Regions from separate parts of the Rahnella sp. PD4 genome, predicted to be linked through region 2. Evidence: predicted binding sites of a transcription regulator. Region 2 holds the regulator's gene; each other region holds the start of a gene.

Region 1 (5,794 bases), on a different contig from region 2:
TCACGCTCACCAGTTGTCCGAGAATGGCGCGAACCGTCAGCTCAAAACGGTTGATACAGCCCGGCAGACGTAATCCCACGGCGTTTTCCGCCAGCGTCCCCAGACCGCCGGCGATCAGCATCGGCTGCGCATCCAGATCCAGCAAACGCCGCACCTGTGCCGCCACTTTTTCCGTGACCGGCGAGAGCGACGCCGACACTTCCAGCTCAACGCCATGTTGCTCAGGCAACGGACGCAGCCGCAACCAGCCTGTCAGCCGTTCACCATTGTGCATCACTGCCAGCGTGCGCTGATAATATTCGCCGTCCTGCTGTTCGACGCCCTGCAACGCACGTACGCCGAGAAAAGTCGTCATCCATTGCCAGTCATACGGAGGCTGATACGTCAGAAGCATTCGGGTCACAGGGTAATCCTTATAAAAAAGCCTCCAAAAAGGAGGCTGTTGAGATCACGCCTCTCCAAAATAACTGGAGTTGCAGCAAGGCACACTGCTGCAGCTTCAGGTATGAAGGAGATTACTTGCGGCGCCAGGTGGTTCCGGCAGCGCCATCTTCTAACACGATACCCATTTCATTGAGACGATCGCGCGCTTTGTCCGCCATGCCCCAGTCTTTGCTGGCACGGGCATCGTTACGTTGTTTGATCAACGCTTCGATTTCAGCCACTTCGTCGTCATTATCCGCCTGTGCGCCGGACTTGAGGAACTGCTCCGGATCCTGTTCCAGCAGGCCAAGTACACCTGCCAGCTGGCGCAGTTCGGCGGCCAGTCCGTTTGCCGCAGACAGGTCTTCCGCTTTCAGGCGGTTGATGTCACGCGCCATATCGAACAGCACAGAATAAGCTTCCGGCGTATTGAAATCGTCGTCCATAGCCGCACGGAAACGCGCAACGAAAGCCTCACCACCGGCTGGCGTTGCAGCAGCATCGGTCCCGCGCAGCGCGGTGTAAAGACGCTCCATTGAGGTACGCGCCAGTTTCAGATTCTCTTCGCTGTAATTCAGCTGGCTGCGGTAATGACCCGACATCAGGAAATAGCGCACACTTTCAGCATCGTAATATTTCAGCACGTCGCGCACCGTAAAGAAGTTATCCAGCGATTTGGACATCTTTTCACGATCAATCATCACCATACCGGAGTGCATCCAGGTATTCACATACGGACCGTCATGCGCGCAGCTTGACTGTGCAATTTCGTTTTCATGGTGCGGGAACATCAGATCAGAACCGCCGCCGTGAATGTCGAAATGCGCGCCGAGCTGTTTGCAGTTCATGGCAGAACATTCGATATGCCAGCCCGGGCGACCTTCGCCCCACGGTGATGTCCAGCTCGGCTCGCCCGGCTTAGACATTTTCCACAACACAAAATCCATCGGATTGCGTTTCACGTTAGCTTCAACTTCAACGCGTGCGCCAGCCTGTAACTGATCCAGATCCTGACGGGACAACACGCCGTAATCCGGATCACTTTCCACCCAGAACATCACGTCGCCGTTCGACGCGACATAAGCATGGTCGCGGTCAATCAGCTTCTGCACGATATCGATGATCTCATCAATGTGCCGCGTCGCACGCGGTTCCGCGTCCGGTGGCAAAATGTTCAGTGAGGCAAAATCAGCGTGCATTTCCGCGATCATACGATCGGTTAGCGACATGAAAGTTTCGCCATTTTCAGCGGCACGTTTAATGATTTTGTCGTCGATATCGGTAATGTTGCGCACATATTTCAGGTCATAACCGAGGTAGCGCAGATAACGTGATACCACGTCGAAAGACACAAAGGTGCGACCATGGCCGATATGACACAGGTCGTAAACAGTGATCCCACACACGTACATACCGACTTTACCGGCATGAATTGGCTTGAATTCCTCTTTTTGGCGACTCAGGGTATTAAAAATCTTCAGCATCAGGCTATTCCGTGTGTTGGGCGTAGAAAATGACGTTGACGCGTTTAAGCGACACTAACGCGTATAATATAACGAAAATGATTTCACCGAAACGCCATAAGGCCACCGGACGGGCTTTAGTCATCACAAAGCCACTGCTGACGGCAACTTTTGAGTTATGGTATAAGAAAAGGCTATAGTAGCCGCTCTTACTAAGAGCACACATCAACATTAGCAGGATGATAAATATGGTCACTTTCCACACTAACCACGGCGACATCGTCATTAATACTTTCGCTGACAAAGCGCCAGCCACCGTTGAAAACTTCCTGAACTATTGCCGTAAAGGCTTCTACGACAACACTATTTTCCACCGTGTGATTAACGGTTTCATGATCCAGGGCGGCGGTTTTGAACCAGGCATGAACCAGAAAAACACCGATGCGCCTATCAATAATGAAGCAGACAATGGTCTGAAAAATACCAAAGGCACGCTGGCAATGGCGCGTACCAACGATCCGCACTCCGCCACGGCCCAGTTCTTCATCAACGTCACTGACAACGATTTCCTGAACCACAGCGGCAAAAATGCGCAAGGTTGGGGTTACTGCGTATTCGCAGAAGTGGTCGAAGGCATGGATGTGGTTGACGCGATCAAAGCCGTCAAAACCGGCCGCAGCGGCATGCACCAGGACGTTCCAAAAGAAGATGTTGTGATCAAAAGCGTCACAGTCAGCGAATAATCAACGTCGGGATGACCACGTTTTTTATTGCAGATATCCATCTTTGCGCACAGGAACCGGCAATCACTGCCGGTTTTCTGCGTTTTCTGCGCGAAGATGCGCCGCAGGCTGATGCCCTGTACATTCTCGGTGACCTGTTTGAAGCCTGGATAGGCGACGATGATCCGCAGCCGCTTCATGCCGAGATCGCCGCAGCACTCAATCAGTTACACCAGCAAGGCGTACCCTGCTTTTTCATTCATGGTAACCGCGATTTTCTGCTCGGCAGACGCTTCGCACGCGACAGCCTGATGACATTGCTGCCGGAAAAAAAAGTGCTTGAGCTGTATGGCCGCCGCGTCCTGATCCTGCACGGTGATACCCTGTGTACCGATGATGTCGCGTATCAAAATTTCCGCAAAAAAGTCCACAACCCGCTGATCCAAAAACTTTTCCTGATGCTGCCGCTGAAATGGCGGCTGGCGATTGCCGCCAGAATGCGCGCCAACAGCAAAGCCTCAAATCAGGGTAAGTCACTGGATATTATGGATGTGAACCCGCAGGCAGTGATCAGCGAAATGCAGACGTCAGGCGTAGAATGGATGATTCACGGCCATACCCATCGTCCGGCGATCCACGAGGTGGCGTTGCAGAATAAAACCGGGCACCGGGTGGTACTCGGTGCCTGGCACGAAGAAGGCTCGATGGTCAAGGTGACTGCCGACAACGTGGAACTGATCAGCTTCCCGTTTTGAGTCACCCTCCCATTACCCTGAATAATGTTGAGTTGCCGAAGGCAACAAGTTTGTGAATCCCCGGGAGCTTAGCTGGCTCAGTGACCAGGACGAATGAACGCAGTCAACATATCAGCAGCCTGAAGTATGAAGGGTAACAGGTACGCCGCTGTGGAAGCGGAATTGCTCATCCGGCGTGAGGATCAGTTCCGCTTCAATTCTGCCAAACTCCTCTACCCGTTCACGGATATCCGTTCCGGCATACTGTTCTGCCAGCGCCAGGTAATCGGCAAAATGCCGTGATTCAGAACGCAGCAGTGAGGTATAAAAGCGCGATAAGGTTTCATCGAGATGTGGCGCAATTTTGGCAAAGCGCTCGCAGGAACGCGCTTCGATGTACGCTCCGATAATCAGCCGGTCAACCAGAATATTCAGATCATCATGATGACGGGTATGTTTGATCATCCCGCTGGCATAGCGCGACGGTGAAAGCTGGGTATAAGTAATATTGCGTTTTTGCATGATTTCCACCACCTGCTCAAAGTGGTGAAGCTCTTCCCGTGCCAGACGGGCCGCGCAAAACAGCAGTTCAGTGCGCTCAAGATATTTGGTCATCAGGCTCATCGCCGTTGCCGCCGCTTTCTTTTCACAGTTGGCGTGATCAATCAGCATCACCGTCTGATTTTCCAGCGCCACATCGACCCAGATAGCAGGGGTTTCACAGTGAAGAAAATCATAAATCGGTGCCAGTAAAGCCTGCGTCATAAATCAGTTTCCAGTCAGATTTGTCATTAACAGCGTGAGGGGGATTATACAAATCTGCCGCCAACTTCTCATCAAAAATGCGCGGTTTTCCGGCGACGCAACCGTTTTCCTCCCTCACGGAGCATGCTATCATTTGCGCCCTCGCAGTTTCTATTTCCGAATCACAGGAGCTTTACAGACATGTCATCCAACGTTACCCCGGCAAAAATCGCCATCGTTATGGGGTCAAAAAGTGACTGGGCGACCATGCAGTTCGCCGCCGACGTCCTCACAACGCTGAATATTCCTTTCCATGTCGATATCGTCTCCGCTCACCGTACGCCGGACAAGTTATTTACTTTCGCTGAGCAGGCTTCCGCTAACGGATTTGATGTGATCATCGCGGGTGCCGGTGGCGCAGCGCATTTACCGGGCATGCTGGCGGCGAAGACGCTGGTACCGGTGTTGGGTGTTCCGGTGCAAAGTGCGGCACTCAGTGGCATCGACAGCTTATATTCCATCGTGCAGATGCCGCGTGGCATTCCGGTCGGTACGCTGGCGATTGGTAAAGCGGGTGCGGCTAACGCGGCGCTACTGGCGGCACAGATTCTGGCGCTGCATGATGCTGAAATCGCCAAAAATCTGGCGACATGGCGCACTACACAAACGGACGAAGTGCTGAATAATCCCGATCCGCGGGAGGAAGCATGAAACCGGTTTGCGTACTCGGAAACGGCCAGTTAGGCAGAATGCTGCGTCAGGCCGGTGAACCACTGGGCATCGCCGTATATCCCGTCGGCCTGGATGCCGAGCCGGAAGCCGTACCGTATCAGCAAAGCGTCATCACTGCTGAAATCGAGCGCTGGCCGGAAACTGCCCTGACCCGTGAACTGGCGACGCATAATGCGTTCGTCAACCGCGATATTTTCCCGCGTCTGGCCGACCGCCTGACGCAAAAACAGTTACTGGATCAACTCGGCCTGGCAACCGCACCATGGCAATTGCTGGCCGATGTTGCCCAATGGCCGCAGGTTTTCTCACAGCTGGGTGAACTGGCGATTGTGAAACGTCGTGTTGGCGGTTACGACGGCCGGGGTCAGTGGCGTCTGCGTTCAGGCGAAGAAAATACGCTGCCGCAGGATTGCTACGGCGAATGCATCGTTGAGCAGGGCATCAATTTCTCCGGTGAAGTCTCGCTGGTGGGTGCGCGCGGACACGACGGCAAAACGGTCTTTTATCCGCTGACCCACAACCTGCATCAGGACGGTATTTTGCGCACCAGCGTTGCGCTGCCACAGCCGGATGCTAATCTGCAACGGCAGGCAGAAGGCATGCTGTCGGCCATCATGAACGAACTGAAATATGTCGGCGTGATGGCGATGGAATGTTTCGTGGTCAGCGAAGGGTTGCTGATCAACGAGCTGGCGCCGCGTGTGCATAACAGCGGACACTGGACGCAAAACGGCGCATCCTACAGTCAGTTTGAAATGCATCTGCGCGCCATTCTCGATCTGCCACTGCCGAAACCGGTAGTGAGTTCGCCGTCGGTGATGGTGAATCTGATTGGCACCGATGTATCAGAAAAATGGCTGAGTCTGCCGCTGGTCAATCTACACTGGTATGAGAAAGACGTGCGTCCGGGTCGTAAAGTCGGACACCTGAATCTCAACGACGCCAGCGCCAGCCTGCTGAAAGACACTCTCAACGC
Region 2 (5,794 bases):
AGCCTGAGCAGAGAAACCGCAGCTTGGCAGTTTTGGCGAACCTTTCATGTACAGCAGAATCGGGTTTTCAGAAACTTGCTTCTGAATCTTTTCAATAGTTGGAGTAGTCATTTCTTGCTTCCTCAAGCCGGTACAGGCTGTCACGATCATTGCTCTTCACGCGCAGCACAAAGAGACGGTGTACAATCACAATACCTTCTATTGTAACGACGGCAGCCATCAGATAAAAACGCCATTTTTTGTGGGGTCTTTCTCAGTGCTGACAATTTATTTAACCATTTTTAGCGGGTGCGCTCAGGCTCACATATTTAAACATTCATCGGGAATAACATTTCCGGCGTTCATCAATCCGATCAAATTTGCAGAATTCCACTGATTAACTCAAATATTAACATCATGAAAAACGGTCATTTTTTTGACTAAAAATGGCGGTTATTTCGACATAAAAAAAGCTATTAACTTTTTCTCACAATATGATCTAGAATCGAGGCAATTCGTGCTTTTTTGTCGGGTTCTTTTAGGCAATACTCTGACATCCCTGATGTTTAACCTACCACTCATGGTAACGAAGCTATGCGCTTACTGTTCACGCTTTTTGTGCTGCTCTTTACCCAGCTGTTTTTAAATATGGCACATGCGTCGCCACAGACTCGTGTCTCTGCCGATCAGCGTAAAAGTCATGTTAATCAGGCTGCGCCGGAAGAACGACGAAAGCGAAAAACGGTTGCTGCGAAAAACAGTAAAAAAACGAAAACCGCGCCCGTCACAGAACAAAAAACTCAGGATAAGAATTCGAAGAAGAAAGTGAAAAGCACCGAACTGGTTAAACGAAAGACCACGACGGAGAGAAGCGCCAAAACGCGGGCCGAAAGTAAAAAAGAAAAGACACTCAAGACCACGCGGGCCGAGAGCAAAACAGAGAGACATAGCAAAACCCGTGCCCTCGCGAAAAACAGCACGGAAAAGGCCGGTAAAAAAGAAGCCTATGGCCGGCACCGTAAAGGTAAGAAATTCGAAGAAGACAGCAAACCGATTACGCTAAGTGCAACACATAAAAAACGCTATCAGCATGCTCAGCAAACGGCCATGACCAAACTGATGCACCAGGTAGGAAAACCGTATCGCTGGGGCGGAACCTCGCCGAATACCGGTTTTGATTGCAGCGGCTTAGTTTATTATGCTTACAAAGATTTGATCCGTATAAAAATGCCACGTACAGCGAATGAAATGTATCACCTGCGCGATGCCGCTCCGGTCAAACGCGGCGAACTTGAAAGCGGTGATCTGGTGTTCTTCAGAATCAATAACCGCGGCGCGGCAGACCATGTTGGGGTTTACGTTGGCAACGGCAAGTTTATTCAGTCTCCAAGAACGGGCGAAGACATTAAAATTACTTCTCTTGGCGATGATTACTGGCAAGACCACTATGTAGGCGCACGTCGGGTAATGACCCCTAAAACGATCCGATAATAAACAATTCGTTAAGTCTGAAGGTTCGCTAATCAGCCATTGAATAGCATTTAACGAAGCGTTTCTGCAGGGAAGAACATCGGCGGTAACGGTCACTGCGTAACATTGAAAAGGGCGACGCCTGTGACAGGCGTCGCCCTTTTTTATGGCGGATCACTTATTGAATCAGTTCATTATTGCAGTGAAGCTGAAAGCGATAATCATAAGCAAAGCGCATACCGTGGTGATCAACGATAATTTCAGGTTGCTGTCCATCAAACCCCCTTTCGGATCAAATTGTGGCATTTCTTAATACCACACTCATTGTGTGCCAACGCATTTTCTCATAATTAACCTTTAAAATCTTGTGTTGAATGACAATGCGTTCCTGAGAATTTTGCTTCCACTTTCCTGCATTATAAGAGAAAATTGTCGGTTAACACGTCTGTGTGCCGGTCGATTTCACCCGAGAGCATTTCGCGCCTCATTCTGAAGAATCCACCCAATGATTTCACTGCCCTTTGAGAAGCCAGCAGTTAAATCCTCGCAGGCAAACGATTAACATAATGCTAACGTGCTGAAGCACGTGAGTTCAGGAGTCATTGTTTACATGGCAACGATTAAAGATGTCGCAAAGCGCGCTGGCGTTTCCACTACAACCGTGTCGCACGTCATCAATAAAACACGTTTCGTCGCCGAAGAAACCAAAGAAGCGGTTCTCCTTGCAATCAAAGAGTTACATTACTCTCCGAGTGCTGTAGCCCGCAGTCTGAAGGTCAATAACACTAAAACCATCGGCCTGCTGGCCACCTCAAGCGAAGCGCCCTATTTTGCCGAAGTGATTGAAGCCGTGGAAAACAGCTGCTTCTCCAAAGGCTATACGCTGATTTTGTGTAACTCGCATAATAACCTGGAGAAACAACAGGCCTACCTGCAAATGCTGGCGCAAAAACGCGTCGACGGCTTGCTGGTGATGTGCGCGGAATACCCTGATGAATTGCTCAATATGCTCGAAGAGTACCGCTCGATTCCCATGGTGGTCATGGACTGGGGTGAAGCACGCAAGAACTTTACCGACAGCATTATCGATAACGCTTTCGAAGGTGGTTACATGGCCGGTCGTTATCTGATTGAACGCGGTCATCGTGATATTGGCGTGATCCCCGGGCAACTGGCGCGTAATACCGGCGGCGGCCGCTTCCAGGGTTTTGTGAAAGCACTGACTGAAGCCAATATTCCTCTTCGTGACGAATGGGTAGTTCAGGGTGATTTCGAACCAGAGTCTGGCTACCAGGCAATGCATAAGATTCTGATGCAGAAGCATCGTCCGACTGCCGTATTTTGCGGCGGCGATGTGATGGCAATGGGTGCAATTTGTGCCGCAGACGAACTCGGCCTTCGCGTTCCTCAGGATATTTCCGTGATCGGGTACGACAATGTGCGTAACGCCCGTTACTTCTCCCCGGCGCTGACAACCGTGCATCAGCCGAAAGAACGTCTGGGTGAAATGGCCTTTACGATGTTACTGGACAGAATTGTCAGTAAGCGTGAAGAGTCCCAGACCATCGAAGTGCATCCGAAACTGGTCGAGCGCCGTTCAGTCGCCGACGGCCCGTACCGCGATTACCGTCGTTAACAAATAACAAACGCCTGCCTGTGCAGGCGTTTGTTCTAATCGCGCAGCCATTCCTGATTCATGGTGTCTGTATCGCCCATGTATTCCAACAGCCAGCTCAGTGAAGGTGAAGGATTGCTTTGATCCCACGTCAGGCAGCACGGGCTGTCAGGGAATATATTCTCCAGTGCCAGCACCTGTAATTTTCCCTGTTCAATCCACGGCATGACCCGGTGAACCGGCATCATACCCACGCATAAACCCTCAGTCAGGCATTCCAGCGCACAGGTCCAGTCCGGCACGACCAGACGCCGCTGGTTATCGAGCGTCCAGGTATCACGCTTAGGCAATGTCCGGGAAGTATCTTCCAGGCACAATGCCGGATAAGGTCGCAGTTGATCATCGTTCAGCGCACCGGATAGCTGCGCCAGCGGATGTTGCGGGCTGACGACACAATGCCAGTCCATAAATCCCATATCACGAAAACTGAAGCGCCCGCCAACCGGTATCGCGCGCGTAGCGCCGATCGCCACGTCTGCACGCCCGTCGACCAACGCATCCCAGACACCGTTAAACACTTCCGAGTGAATAATGAGTTCGGTATCCGCAAAATGGCGATAAAAATCGAGCACCAGACGCCGTGTCCGTGCGGGTTTGACAATCCGGTCGACCGCCACACGTAATTCGCCGCGCCAGCCGTTCGCCACCTGTTGACACTGCCGGCGGGTGGCTATCATTTTTTTTGTCATAACCCGTGCTTCATCGACAAAAACCTTTCCCGCTGGCGTCAGCACTACGTCACGATGTCGACGTTCAAACAACGGCACGGCCAGCCATTGTTCAAGCTGGCGGACGGTGTAACTGATGGCAGAAGGCACACGGTGTAAGTCCTGCGCAGCTGCACTAAAACTGCCGGTTCTTGCGACAGCATCAACCACTTCGAGAGCGTATTCTGACCACATAATCCAGCCTTCAATTTTTTTGATAGCAGAGTGCAAATATTAACGTTTCACAAGCCTGTTATCAAAGCGTTAAACTCCGCCCCCGGTATGAAATCTGCGTCACATCATCTGCAATAAATAAATTAACGAGACAATAATGAAACCCTCCTTTGGATTTATGCTCTATCTTGCGGGTCTGAGCATGCTGGGCTTTTTAGCCACCGATATGTATCTGCCTGCATTCAGTGCCATGCAAACCAGTCTGATGACCAGCCCCGGGATGATCAGCGCAAGTCTGAGCATTTTTCTCGGTGGATTTGCTGTTGGTCAGTTGCTGTGGGGGCCACTGTCGGACAGAATCGGCCGTAAACCGGTATTGCTTCTTGGTCTGATACTTTTTGCGTTCGGCTGTCTGGGTGTTATCTGGGTTGAGAATGTACGCGCTCTTCTGGCCCTGCGTTTCTTACAGGCCATAGGCGTGTGTGCTGCCGCAGTCACCTGGCAGGCTATCGTTGTTGACCGTTTTTCTGCCGATGTGGCAAAAAAAACTTTTGCCAGCATTATGCCGTTAGTGGCGCTTTCTCCGGCTCTTGCACCGTTGCTGGGTGCCTGGGTGCTCAATCATTTTGACTGGGAAGCTATTTTTGCCCTGCTGACCGTCGTTGCCATCGCTTTAGTGCTGACGACGCTGACTCTGCATGAAAACAAACCGGCAAAAGACGCAAAGGCAGATAAAACCGGCTTTACGACTTTATTGAAATCGCCTGTTTACAGCGGGAATGTCATGATTTATGCCGCCTGTTCAGCGGGTTTCTTTGCGTGGCTGACGGGCTCACCGTTTATCCTGAGCGATATGGGCTATTCACCCGGTGCCATCGGGCTGAGCTATGTTCCACAGACTATCGCTTTCCTGCTCGGTGGTTTTGGTTGCCGTGTTCTGATCAACAGGCTGGACGGCAATAAAATTCTGCCATGGTTACTGACTGGTTACGGCATCAGTATGGTGGCCTTGTTCTGTGTGGCTATGTTCACAGATGCCGGGCTGACAAGTTTGCTGATCCCTTTCTGTCTGATGGCTTTGGTGAATGGTGCAACCTATCCAATTGTTGTCGCAAATGCATTAATGCCATTTCCTGCTAATACAGGTAAGGCGGCAGCGTTGCAGAATACCTTGCAGCTTGGGCTTTGCTTCCTTGCCAGCATGCTGGTTTCCGCATTTATTGTGCACCCGCTCATGGCGACAGTCACGATCATGCTGTCTACACTATTGTTGGTAGTTTTGGGCCGCTGGCTCTCTTTACAGCATAAAAATGTACGAGACGATGAGCAGCCACCGGAGCAGGAAACTCAGACTCTGCACGCAAATCAACAGTGATAATACCCTAATGTAACAGTCACTTAGCGGGCATTTTCATTGATTACGATTTACTATTGAGAATGCCTGCCAGCGAGCCTATACTCAACAAAACCAAATAAAATAGCATTTTTACAAAACTTTTATTACATACTTAAGCCAGACGCGCGGACGGTGTCACACTTATTTTTTGAATACTTTTCACGGATGATTTTCCTGCCCGTCTTCCGGCGCGCAGGCGTTCTTCTTAATTTCCTCTGTTGGTGTCGAATATCGGGCGAGACGCTAGTCGTCTGTTCTCATAAAGACCTGCAAAAATAGCCTTTGCTTTTCCCGGCAGGTTAATAAGTCAGAAGAGAAAGTGATGGAGAAGCTATGAGTTCATCGTGTATAGAAGACCAAAGCATTCAGGACAATCAATGGTATCGGATCGCC
Region 3 (5,794 bases), on a different contig from region 2:
TCCGCGCACCACTGGCATGATGTCGGGCAGGCGCTGCGCGAAGTGGCACGCGTGCTGAAGCCAGGCGGTAAATTTATCATGATGGATGTGGTGTCACCGGGACACCCGTTGCTGGATATTTATCTGCAAACCGTCGAAGTGCTGCGCGACACCTCGCATGTTTGCAATTATTCACCAGGTGAATGGCTGAATATGGTGGCTGAAGCCGGGCTGATTGCCCGTGAGGTCACGACAGATCGTCTGCCGCTGGAGTTCACCAGTTGGATTGCCCGTATGCGTACGCCGGAACATTTCGCCGTTGCTATCCGCGAACTGCAAAAAGTCATGTCGGATGAGGTGGTACAACATTTTGAGATCCAGCCTGACGGTACGTTCACCAGTGATATCATGATGCTGGTGGCATCGAAGCACTGAAGATAAAAGCCTAAGAGGCGCCCTTTCACAGAGGGAAGGGCGCACAGCGTCTGTATTATGATTTCTTGCCGAACATTTTCTGCCCAATTATCACCAGCGCCAGCACGGCCGCGCCGACAATCAGACCGACGACTAAATCAGTGGCACCGGTAATCAGTGTATTCACCCAGCTTTCGTGGCCGTGCGTCAGGGGTTCAATCAGGCTGTGCATAAACGGCAGGCCGTGGCTGATGATGCTGCCGCCGACCAGGAACATTGCAACAGTTCCCACCACCGACAGTGCCTTCATCAGCCAGGGAGCGAGATTTACGATGCTGCGACCAAAGGCGCGCACACCCTTCATCATGCTGTTTTCGCCGGAGAGTTTACTCAGATACAAACCGGCGTCGTCGATTTTGACAATCGCGCCGACCAGCCCGTAGACACCGATAGTCATTATCACCGCAATCAGCACCATCACAGTGATCTGATTAAGGAACGGCGCTGATGAGACAATACCGAGCGAAATCACGATGATTTCAGCCGAAAGAATAAAGTCGGTGCGCACAGCGCCTTTGACCTTATCTTTTTCATGCTTTTTAGCATCCGCTTCATTTTTTATTTCAGCGGCGGCCGGTTTTTCTTCAGCAGGATGCTCGCCGGGCATGAGTTTATGGGCGATTTTTTCGAAACCCTCATAACATAAATAAGCGCCGCCAATCATCAGCAGCGGGGTAATGGCCCAGGGGATAAAGGCACTGATCAGTAAGGCCAGCGGAACCAGAATGGCTTTGTTGATCATTGAGCCTTTGGCTACCGCCCAGACGATCGGTAATTCCCGATCGGCTTTTACTCCCGTCACCTGTTGTGCATTCAGCGCCAAATCATCGCCCAGCACGCTGGCTGTTTTTTTCGCAGCGACTTTGCTCATCGCCGCTACATCATCAAGAATCGATGCGATGTCATCGATTAAGGCCAGAAGACTACCACCCGCCATAAATACTCCCTTTTATCATTATGCAAAGGTTCTCCGCACGCGCGGGAAACCGAACTCTGTAACCCTGACAGGACAGCCGGTCACTGCAACAGAGAATTCATACAAAATAATCATAACAGTGATTGCATGCTGGCGTCGATTTGTGCGAAAGTTGTGCGAACTATAAATAACTTTGAAATTCCTCCATACTTTCTCCATTAAATATCGTTGATTCTCCAGCGCTTACGCTAGCAGAAATGTTTGTTTTCATACTCTCCTTATTTTTACCACAATGGTTTAAGTTCTTTACATTGTATTACGTCCGCTTTCATTGCTTCGGCGATAATTAATTCAACGGATTGCTTCCGCCCCCATTAATTAACGAAACTAACGAAAGAAAGGTGCGTAATATGAAACTGTTACCTGCAATTACAGCTGTTGCTATTACTGTTGCTTCATTTTCTGCCCTGGCTGCGACGCCTATTTCAGAAATGCAGGCGCAAAGCGGTACTTATCAGTCACTGGGCATGGTGTCCGTCAGTGCGCCTAGCACCATCCCGGGCAGTTTGCACGACCAGCTGAACCAGATTGCCAGCGACAAAGGGGCGAGCCACTACCGTGTGATTGGTGCGGATACCCCGGGGGATTCAAGTCTGACCCGTGCCAGTGTTGAGTTGTATAAATAATAAGCAGATATTTTAAAGCGAAACGCTTGATTTATCTGATTTTTATTAGGCTCAATCGTGTTATAGGGAATTGAGAAGGCCAATGTCACCTGACATTGGCCTTTTTTATTCTTTTTATCTTTTCTCTTCGCCGGTTTATTTTGAGAATCATCTCATAGGATTTAATTTATATTAAACTTCCTGGCACTTTTTTATTCTTAATAATCATTTCTTAAGAATTTATAAGTGATATTGAAGTCTATATCCCCCAGGAGGACGTTTAAATGTTAAATGCCGCAATAATGACAATTAAGAACACCGGGATTTCGATTCAGAACCAGTTTTTTTATTTGCAGAATTTTATTACTTCACCACGCACCATGGGAACCCTTATGCCCTCGTCACCGTGGTTGTGCCATGCGATGCTCAGTCAGATTGACTGGACGACATCGCTGGATATTGCCGAACTTGGCGCGGCGGACGGCGTTCTGACCCGCCGCATCCTGAGCCGTATGCGGGCAGACGCCCGGCTTGAGGCTTTTGAAATCCAGCCCGCGTTTATCCGTAAGCTTAATCAGATGAAAGATCGCCGTTTACAGGTGATGGCACATTCAGCCGAGCATATGAGCACGTCGTATGATGCTGTGTTTTCCTGCCTGCCATTGCTCTCGATGCCTCTGCGTACCCGTATCAGAATTTTGCAGACCACGCGGCAACAGCTGAAAGAAAAGGACGGCGTGCTGGTTTTATTCCAGTACAGCCCTCTGTCAGAGAAATTGTTATCACGCTACTTCACCTGGAAAAAAATCCGGGTAGTGAAGAATTTTCCGCCCGCCCTGGTCTATATCTGTAAACCCCGCTGATACAGCAACTTAGAGGATAGGGCTCGCAAAGCTTATTGCAGGCCGTTGCGCAGCAAGGATTTTTCAGTATGATGCCCTTAACGGCGTAAATAAAACGCTACAGAAGCTTCACCGGCAGGTGACAAAAATCTGCCAGTGAGGCTTTTTTGTTGTACTATCTGACGAGTACGCATGCAGGGCAGTACAATGACCATTTTTGACACATACTTCATATTGATGATGGATTTTCATCAGGCGGGCTAACGGCTCCCAGGGAATAAAGGATAGCGGTAATGACACAAACCATTTTCATGGTCGGCGCACGTGGTGCGGGTAAAACAACCGTTGGCAATGCCCTGGCTAAAGCGCTGGGCTACAAATTTGTCGATACCGATCTGGCGTTGCTGTGTACTTCTGGCCTCAGCGTGGCAGATATTGTTGAGCGTGAGGGCTGGGAGGGCTTCCGCCGTCGTGAAACTGAGACATTAAAAGCTATTTGCTCGCCCTTCACCGTGGTTGCCACAGGGGGAGGCGTGGTGCTGTCCCGGGAAAATCGCGACTTTATGGGCCAGAATGGTACTGTCATTTATCTGCGTTCCCCTGCATCTACCCTGGCAAATCGTCTGGAAGATGCACCGCTGGAAGATCAGCGTCCGACATTAACAGGCAAGCCGATCACGGAAGAAATGACGGAAGTATTGAATGAGCGGGAAGCGCTTTATCAGGAGGCGGCCCATCATGTCGTTGACGGAACTCAGGAGCCGCAGAGGGTGGTGAATCTGATTATGGATGCACTGGCGCTGTCGATGGCGCGCTGAATTCCCCTGATATCTGACAAAACGAGCCCGGTGGCTCGTTTTTTTATGTCTGCGCGTTCTGAGCCGTGGCTCCGGGAAAAGCCGGTGTAAACAAAACGGGCCATGTGACGTGACGGAGATCACGTACGCTTAAGTATTGTACTGATGTATAGGTGGGCGTAAAATAATAACCCATGTGATTACTTAACAGCGGAACTCATGATGAAATCCATAATGTCGTTCTTCAGCCAGCATGCCAAAGTGATGCCCGCCATCTGGTCGGTTACCATTATTCTCATTGAAGCTTCTATCGCTCTTTATATTTTGCGTAATATTTAATCACGATAATCTGCTGGTTTTTACATCAGTCACCTCATTAATACTCGGCATTTATTTCTCCTTCCTCTCAATCTAATGGCTTTAGGAATTTCTTTAAGCATATTCCTTTGTGTATTTCATCCTGCGTGAAAAATAAACGACTTGACGCTGACACGTATCAGCTTTAATTTTTATTTAACTAAACAGGAACCTTGTTCCATATAGCGGAACTCGCGCCTTTATGACTACATTGGAAAATGCGGCGGCAGTACTGAAGCTATTTTCAAAACAAGGGATCCGTCAGGGGCATCCCGGTTTGTCGTTCAGTGATGTCGTTGAAAATTTAAAATTACCGAAAAGTACGGTTTCCCGGTTACTGATGACGATGGAAACAGAAGGACTGCTGGAACGTGATCCTGACAGCCGCCTGTACCGGATCGGACGATTATTACTGGCTGTTTCCAGTCATTATTTATCGACTCCGCTGGTCGATTTAGCGTCACCGTATATGGCGCAACTCAGCCAGCTGACGCAATGCACGGGTTATATTTCCATGCTGGAAGGACGCGACATCATGGTTATGCGCATGTTTCCCGGCAGAACGTATCTGCAAGTGGTCACGCCAGCCGGAAGCCTCCTGCCTGCGCATGAAACTGCCATCGGGCGTGCGATTCTTGCGCGGTATACCGATGATGATGTTCTCGCACGTTATAGCGGTCACTATCAGGTGCATTCTGCTAATTCACCGGCCAGCAGGGAAGTTCTGTTATCCCGGTTGGCGGAAGTCCGGCTGAACGGTGTGTCATTTGCCAACAACGAAACGTTGCTGGGAATAAGTACCTTAGCCACCAGTATTTTTAATAAGCACCGTAATGAGACCGTTGGATTATGTTTGTCTTTCCCTTCACCTGCACAGGGGAAAGACATTCCGGAAGGAATAAAAGAAGGGCTGATTGCTGTAACCCGGCAAATCGCCGAAAAATTGGGTGATGAGTATTGGCATTTATCTAAAACGGCAACAGAGCCGCCAGGATAATGACTTGTAACGGACCCGGATTATTTGCTATGTGAAATACTTGCTCAACACCAGGGGCCTTATGTCAGATCAATCTGCAAAGAATAATAAGGAGAATCCGCTAAAGGATATTGGCACGCTCATCGTAATGATTCTGTTGTCTGTTTTAGGCGCAATCATCGGTGTTCAACTGATTACCACGTTGGGTGTTACGCCAAATACGTCGATTATCGGCGCACTGTTTGCCATGTTACTGGCGCGCATTCCGATGCAGGCTTTTCACCGTTACCGTTCTGTTCACACACAGAACCTGGCGCAAACCGTGATCTCCTCCGCAACCTTTGGTGCGGCAAACAGTTTGCTGATGCCGATCGCTATCCCTTATGTCATGGGGCAGCCGCAACTGATCATGCCGATGTTTACCGGTGTGGCTGCAGCGATGTTACTTGATGCCTACCTGCTTTATCGGCTGTTTGACACCAAAGTGTTCCCGGCCAGCAATGCCTGGCCACCCGGTGTTGCCGCAGCTGAAGCGATCAAAGCCGGTGATAACGGCGGACGTCAGGCCTGGCTGCTGGTTGCAGGCGTAATTGTCGGGCTGGGCGGCGCGATGCTGAAAATCCCGATGGCGGCTTTTGGTACGGCATTTATCGGCAACATCTGGGCGCTCAGCATGTTTGGTATCGGCCTGCTGATCCGCGCGTATGCGCAGCCGGTTGCCGGACTGGATCTCAACGCCTTGTATATTCCGCACGGTATGATGGTCGGCGCGGGGCTGGTGTCTCTGC
Region 4 (5,794 bases), 150 kb from region 2:
TTTTTTTGCGTCGGATAAAACTGATTTTCTTCTTCAGGTCGGATCTGTCTTATCCTGCAATTCCATGTTCTGCCTTGATTTTTTATACCGTTCAAGCCAGATCGGGAACACATCAATAGGCATCGGGCGGGCAAAATAATAGCCCTGTAAGGAGTCAACCCTGCGCTCACGCAGATAATCCACCTGCTCACGGGTTTCCACACCTTCGGCAATCAGCTTCAAATTGAGGCGCTGCGCCAGCGTGATGATGGTATCCGTGACGGTTGCGTTAATCGCATCCGTGCCAATTGAAGCCGTAAAAGCCTGATCGATTTTCAGCACATCGGGATTAAGGGTTTTTAAATAGCTCAGTGAACTGTGGCCTGTCCCGAAATCATCAATGGCCAGCAGAATTCCCATTTCTTTTAATTGTGAAATTTCGGCAGCACGTAATTCCTGTAACCGTGTCCGCTCCGTCAGTTCCAGCATGAGAGAAACTGATGGCTGCGCCGGAAGCCACAGCTTTCGGATGTCATCAACAATTTCCATATTCGTGAAGTGCTGTGCTGCAACATTGATACTGACGTAAAAACCCGGCGTTGCAGGAAAGACTGACAAATTTTCAGCGACTGTCTTAATAAGATAGCGTGTCAGTGCAATGATTAAGCCGTGCTGTTCAGCCAGAGGGATAAATACGTCAGGCGATACCCATTCCTGACGGCGGTTCTTCCAGCGCATCAGCGTTTCCACCCCGATACAGCGGCCGTCCGTGCTGTTGATAATGGGCTGGCAATAGACTTTAAACTCGCGCTTGGAAATGCCGTGGCTGATCGGATAAGCCAGGCTGATGCGGCTGCCTGAGAACAGATAAACGGCTGTTGCTGTCAGCAGGCTTATCAGAACTGACAGCGGCAGATGTGAAAAGAGTTCCTTCCATGCCAGGGTGCTGGCTTGATCTCCATAAATAGAGACCGAAAAATCATATTTTCCCGAGCGGACACTCAGCAGAGGCGGTTGCGGCAAGGCGCTGGAACTGGCGATGGCCTTTTTGCCGTATTCGAGATTTCGCTGCCCGACGTTGAGGACTATGTGGCTGGCATAAGGCGGTTGGGGTTCCAGCAGGAAATTCGACAAGATGCCGATGTTATAGATAAACAGTTCGCCGTTAAGATTATCCGGTGCCGCCGGATGCCATAAAACCAGCGTCGGTGTATCGACACGGCTCCATTTCGACGCACGTAACTCAAGCTGGGTTTTGCCTTGTGCGAACGCAGGCAGGGTGTCGTTAAAATTCAGATCCAGCGAACCTACCAGGCTTGAACAAGTAATAATGCCGTTGCTGACGAGACTGATTGAACGCAATGTTTGCATCCGTGCAACGGTTTGTTGCAACAAGGGCTGCAGCACGTTACAGCTGAGCGTGGTATCGAAAGGCATTACTTTGCCGGCCGGAGATGCGGGCTCAAGCAATTTTTCCAGTTTTTCAACGGTGTGAAACGCTACCCGCTGCTGATCTTTGGCGATAACCTGAGCTTGTTCGTAGATACGAATGCCCAGCGTGAGAAGCAGCGTACATATTCCCATCGCACTGGCGAGCGCAATGCGATAGTAACGATATTTCGCAAGTCCGGTCTGGGAGAACAGCATCGTTCTAATCCTTTTATCCCGTGTTAAATGCAGGCTCAAAATTATTATTTTTAAAGGGTTACCGATGCGTAACAGCCATTTCGTTTTTATAGAGAGTCGCTGTAAATCGTCTGCCGCCCGGCCTGAGTTGCAGCAAACTCCGTATATTTCTCTGTTCAAATCAAAAAAATAGTGCAGGTGACAGTGTCACTTGGGTTTTTCCTGGCCATTTCCGACATTTAGCAGATGTAATAAGAAGAGGTTCGGACTGGGAAAAACAGGCGGAAATCAGCATGCCGTACCTGCAGGGTATAATGCAAGTCTCACTACCCTTTTTTATTGATAATACAACGGGTTGTTGTTAGCGAAGGTTTTATTGCTGCTGGCTACCCGCCAGGGGGTATTTCCTGTGGTAAGCAGGTCGAAAATTATACAACCCGAACATACCGCAGGAAAATCTCATTTTTGACCGAATCAGTCGCACTGAACCTTAATCGCCAGACCCCCGCGTGAGGTTTCCCGGTATTTGGAATTCATATCCTTACCGGTTTCATACATCGTCTCAATGACTTTATCCAGTGAAACTCTCGGCTCACTGGTACGGCGTAACGCCATTCTGGCAGCGTTAATGGCTTTTACTGACGCGATAGCATTGCGTTCTATGCAGGGCACCTGAACCTGACCGGCAACCGGGTCACAGGTTAATCCCAGATTATGTTCCATACCAATTTCGGCCGCGACACACACCTGTTCCGGGCTGCCGCCCAACAATTCCGTCAGGCCTGCCGCCGCCATTGAACAGGCTACCCCGACTTCACCCTGACAGCCGACTTCTGCGCCTGAAATCGATGCGTTCATTTTATACAAGATACCGATAGCGCCGGAAGTCAGGAAATAGCGCAGATAAATGTCCGGACTGACCGACTGAATGAACTGGTCATAATACGCCAGCACCGCAGGCACAATGCCGCATGCGCCATTGGTTGGTGCCGTCACGACACGTCCGCCTGCCGCGTTTTCTTCGTTAACCGCGAGGGCAAACATATTCACCCAGTCGATCACGTTCATCGGATCACTGGAGAGTTTATCGTTAGACACCAGCATCCGGCGCAGGGCAGAAGCCCGACGCGGTACCCGCAGCGGGCCGGGCAGAACGCCTTCGGTGTTCAGGCCGCGATCAATACAGGCCTGCATGGTGTGCCAGATTTTCTCAAAATACTGCTCAATGTCCTGCTTACTGTGCTGCGCCAGCTCATTCTTCATCATCAGACCGGATAATGACAATCCGGTTTCTTTACATTTTGCCAGCATTTCACTGGCCGAATTAAAGCTGTAGGGCACGGTCACTTCATCCAGCACCGGCTGACCGAAATGCTCGTCATCCACGATAAAGCCGCCGCCGACTGAGTAATAGGTCTTGCTGTAAATCATTTTGTCGCCAGCAAAAGCGTGAATCTGCATGGCGTTTTCATGGCGTGGCAAATTCTCCCCGCGGAACACCATACCGGTATCGCGTGGGAAATCGACTTCATGGTGGGTTTCGCCCAGCGGCAGGCGCTCTCGTTGCTCAACGTCGCGGATAAAATGGGGAATGCCGTCGATGTCGACGGTATCTGGCTGGTTACCCGCCAGACCTAAAATAATGGCGATATCAGTGTGGTGGCCTTTACCGGTGAGTGACAAAGAACCAAAAACGTCCACGGCGACACGCGTAACGGCAGGCATCATGCCCTTTTCCAGCAGATCATCAGCGAACTGTTTCCCTGCTTTCATCGGGCCCAAAGTGTGGGAACTGGAAGGGCCAATCCCGACCTTGAACATGTCGAAAACGCTAATCACGTCGAATACTCCTGTAATAGATTGCGGCAGGGAACGGGATCCCTGGCTTCCATAAATGAAAAAACATCAGAGACTGTCTTTATGGACGGGTCTCTTATTCCTATGGATAGACTTATAGTTTAAAAGGGCTGAGAGGCAAAAGTTTCATTTTTCGCATGAAATAAACTTATTTGATGCAAAAGTGTGATCGAAATGTAATCAGCGGGCTCAGGCTTCAACCTGCCGGGCCAACTGACGAATGATTCCCGCCGTCAGTCCCCAGACAAATTGCTGCTGATACCAGGATAGATACACCCGGTGATGAATGCCTCGGCGGTGAATATCCAGAGGGTAATAACGTGTCAGATCAAACGCTTCCCGCAACGGCATTTCAAACAATTCGGCAACTTCATCTTCAGCCGGATGTAGCGGAACATCCACAGGCAGCAGTCCGATAACCGGTGTGACCTGGAAACCGCTGCTGCTGTCCTGCGGTGATAATGTTCCTAATACATAAACCTGTTCAGGCGGGATCGCGACCTCTTCATGTGCTTCACGTAATGCGGTCGCAATAATGGATGCATCGGTCGCATCTGCTGCACCCCCCGGAAACGCTACCTGACCAGGGTGTTTACGCAACTGATCGGCGCGGCGCGTCAGTAAAAGGGTGGGTTCCGGACGGCAGATAATCGGTATCAACACAGCAGCATGGCGGGTTCCGCGCAAGGCTGCAGCGGGCCTGCGCGGCGGCTGCAACTGAAAACGCAGAATGAAATCTTCCACAGCAGGTGAAAACGTCGGTAAGGGCGTGTGTTGTGCCTGCAGCGTCACGGCTGTATGTCTCCTAATTCGGGCAGAATACGGGCGATTTTATCAAAAGTTTCCTGATATTCCGCCTGTTCCTGACTGTCTGCGACGATCCCGCCGCCCGCCCAGCAGTAAATTTTACCCTGCGCGGTGAGCAGCGTGCGGATGGTAATGTTGCTGTCCATCGTGCCGCAGCAGCTCAGATACGCAATGCTGCCGCAATAGCCGTTGCGCCGTTGTGGTTCAAGTTCCTCAATGATTTCCATGGCGCGTACTTTGGGTGCACCGGTAATCGAGCCGCCGGGGAAACAGGCACGCAGCAAGGCGCTGGCGTGACAGGTTTCCGGCAAACGTGCGGTGACAGTGCTGACCAGATGGTGTACGGCGGGGAAGGGCTCGACTACGAACAGTTCCGGGACCCTTACACTGCCGGGTATCGCCACGCGACCAATATCATTACGCAGCAAATCGACAATCATCAGGTTTTCGGCGCGATCCTTTTCCGATGCGGCCAGCCGTTCTGCCTGCCGTGCATCCTCAGTCGGATCTGCGCAGCGGGGCATAGTACCTTTAATTGGCCGGGTCTGGATCTGCCCGTCTTTAAGCCAGATAAAACGCTCAGGTGAAAGGCAAAGAACGGCATTTTCCGCGAGACGCAGAAATGCGGAGAAAGGGGCACGGTTAGCCTGACTGAGGCGCAGGAAAGCCTGCCATTCGTCGCCACTGTATTCTGTTGAAAACCGTTGCGCCAGGTTAATCTGGTAGCAATCACCGCTGTGAATATATTCCTGAATCTTACGGAATTTTTCACCGTATTCCTCACGGCACATATTCGCCCGCCATGGCGCATGTAAACGGAAAAATGCCCGGGGAGCAGCGGGGCGCTGATACTCTGTCAGCCAACCTAAACGTTCAGAAATGTCACCGTGACAAATCAGCGTCAGACGCTGTAAATGGTGATCAGCAATCAGGGCCCAGTTATAAATCCCCACCGCCATATCCGGCAGGTTAATATCCCGCGCAGCCGTTTCCGGCAGTGTTTCTATACGACGTCCCAGATCATAACCAAACAGGCCCAGTGCACCGCCCAGAAAAGGAAAATCTGCGGTACGTTCTGCCTGTAAACCGGCTACCGTCAGTTGCTCTTCCAGTAATGCAAACGGATCTTCTTCCCGCGTTTCGGTCATGCCGTTGTGCTCAATCTGTGTTATCGCGCCACGTGTGGTGAGCGTGATCAGCGGATCGGCGACCAGAATATCGAAACGATTATGCTGATGCTGTGCCGAACCGGAATGCAGCAACATGGCCCATGGCAAAACTGAAAGCGGCGCAAACCCTTCGGTTAATGCGTCGGGCTGATAGGGTAGTGAATGGAAAACAACGGGCTGAGCGGATTGCATGACGGATACGGGTTTCTCTGGCGCAATGACGTATTTTCTCGGATCCTAACACAGATCGGCCTGCCTGAAAGCAGCGCAGGCGATTTGCGTTAATAAGGCGTATACTGTGCAACCCCGCACTGCGCGGGCTTTCATTATCACCCGTACAACAGGACACTCCCATG

The links. The regulator PurR, encoded in region 2, represses purine synthesis genes. The targets are predictions, from matches to a motif close to CANGCAAACGTTTGCNTG.
Region 1: the regulator PurR is predicted to act here: its motif matches at 4,202-4,219, upstream of purE (5-(carboxyamino)imidazole ribonucleotide mutase).
Region 3: the regulator PurR is predicted to act here: its motif matches at 3,133-3,150, upstream of aroL (shikimate kinase AroL).
Region 4: the regulator PurR is predicted to act here: its motif matches at 3,472-3,489, upstream of ACOZIO_RS04615 (L-serine ammonia-lyase).

Annotation. Positions count from the first base shown of each region.
Region 1 covers NZ_JBLZQF010000016.1:48,557-54,350, forward strand. Annotated here, with positions in the region: gene alkA (DNA-3-methyladenine glycosylase 2) at 1-394, opposite strand, end outside; gene cysS (cysteine--tRNA ligase) at 516-1,907, opposite strand; gene ppiB (peptidylprolyl isomerase B) at 2,135-2,629, shown strand; gene lpxH (UDP-2,3-diacylglucosamine diphosphatase) at 2,641-3,363, shown strand; gene ACOZIO_RS24345 (tRNA-(ms[2]io[6]A)-hydroxylase) at 3,475-4,107, opposite strand; gene purE (5-(carboxyamino)imidazole ribonucleotide mutase) at 4,288-4,797, shown strand; gene purK (5-(carboxyamino)imidazole ribonucleotide synthase) at 4,794-5,794, shown strand, end outside.
Region 2 covers NZ_JBLZQF010000001.1:862,351-868,144, forward strand. Annotated here, with positions in the region: gene ACOZIO_RS03820 (Grx4 family monothiol glutaredoxin) at 1-111, opposite strand, end outside; gene ACOZIO_RS03825 (hypothetical protein) at 92-220, opposite strand; gene ACOZIO_RS03830 (C40 family peptidase) at 574-1,470, shown strand; gene ACOZIO_RS03835 (YnhF family membrane protein) at 1,636-1,755, opposite strand; gene purR (HTH-type transcriptional repressor PurR) at 2,060-3,085, shown strand; gene punR (DNA-binding transcriptional activator PunR) at 3,121-4,026, opposite strand; gene punC (purine nucleoside transporter PunC) at 4,163-5,380, shown strand; gene cfa (cyclopropane fatty acyl phospholipid synthase) at 5,735-5,794, shown strand, end outside.
Region 3 covers NZ_JBLZQF010000003.1:499,926-505,719, forward strand. Annotated here, with positions in the region: gene ACOZIO_RS11190 (class I SAM-dependent methyltransferase) at 1-414, shown strand, start outside; gene ACOZIO_RS11195 (DUF808 domain-containing protein) at 470-1,390, opposite strand; gene ACOZIO_RS11200 (DUF1471 domain-containing protein) at 1,780-2,055, shown strand; gene ACOZIO_RS11205 (class I SAM-dependent methyltransferase) at 2,319-2,897, shown strand; gene aroL (shikimate kinase AroL) at 3,170-3,694, shown strand; gene ACOZIO_RS11215 (IclR family transcriptional regulator) at 4,233-5,027, shown strand; gene ACOZIO_RS11220 (OPT/YSL family transporter) at 5,089-5,794, shown strand, end outside.
Region 4 covers NZ_JBLZQF010000001.1:1,010,535-1,016,328, reverse strand. Annotated here, with positions in the region: gene ACOZIO_RS04620 (EAL domain-containing protein) at 34-1,626, opposite strand; gene ACOZIO_RS04615 (L-serine ammonia-lyase) at 2,080-3,444, opposite strand; gene ACOZIO_RS04610 (CoA pyrophosphatase) at 3,652-4,254, opposite strand; gene pabB (aminodeoxychorismate synthase component 1) at 4,251-5,630, opposite strand; gene ACOZIO_RS04600 (YoaH family protein) at 5,792-5,794, shown strand, end outside.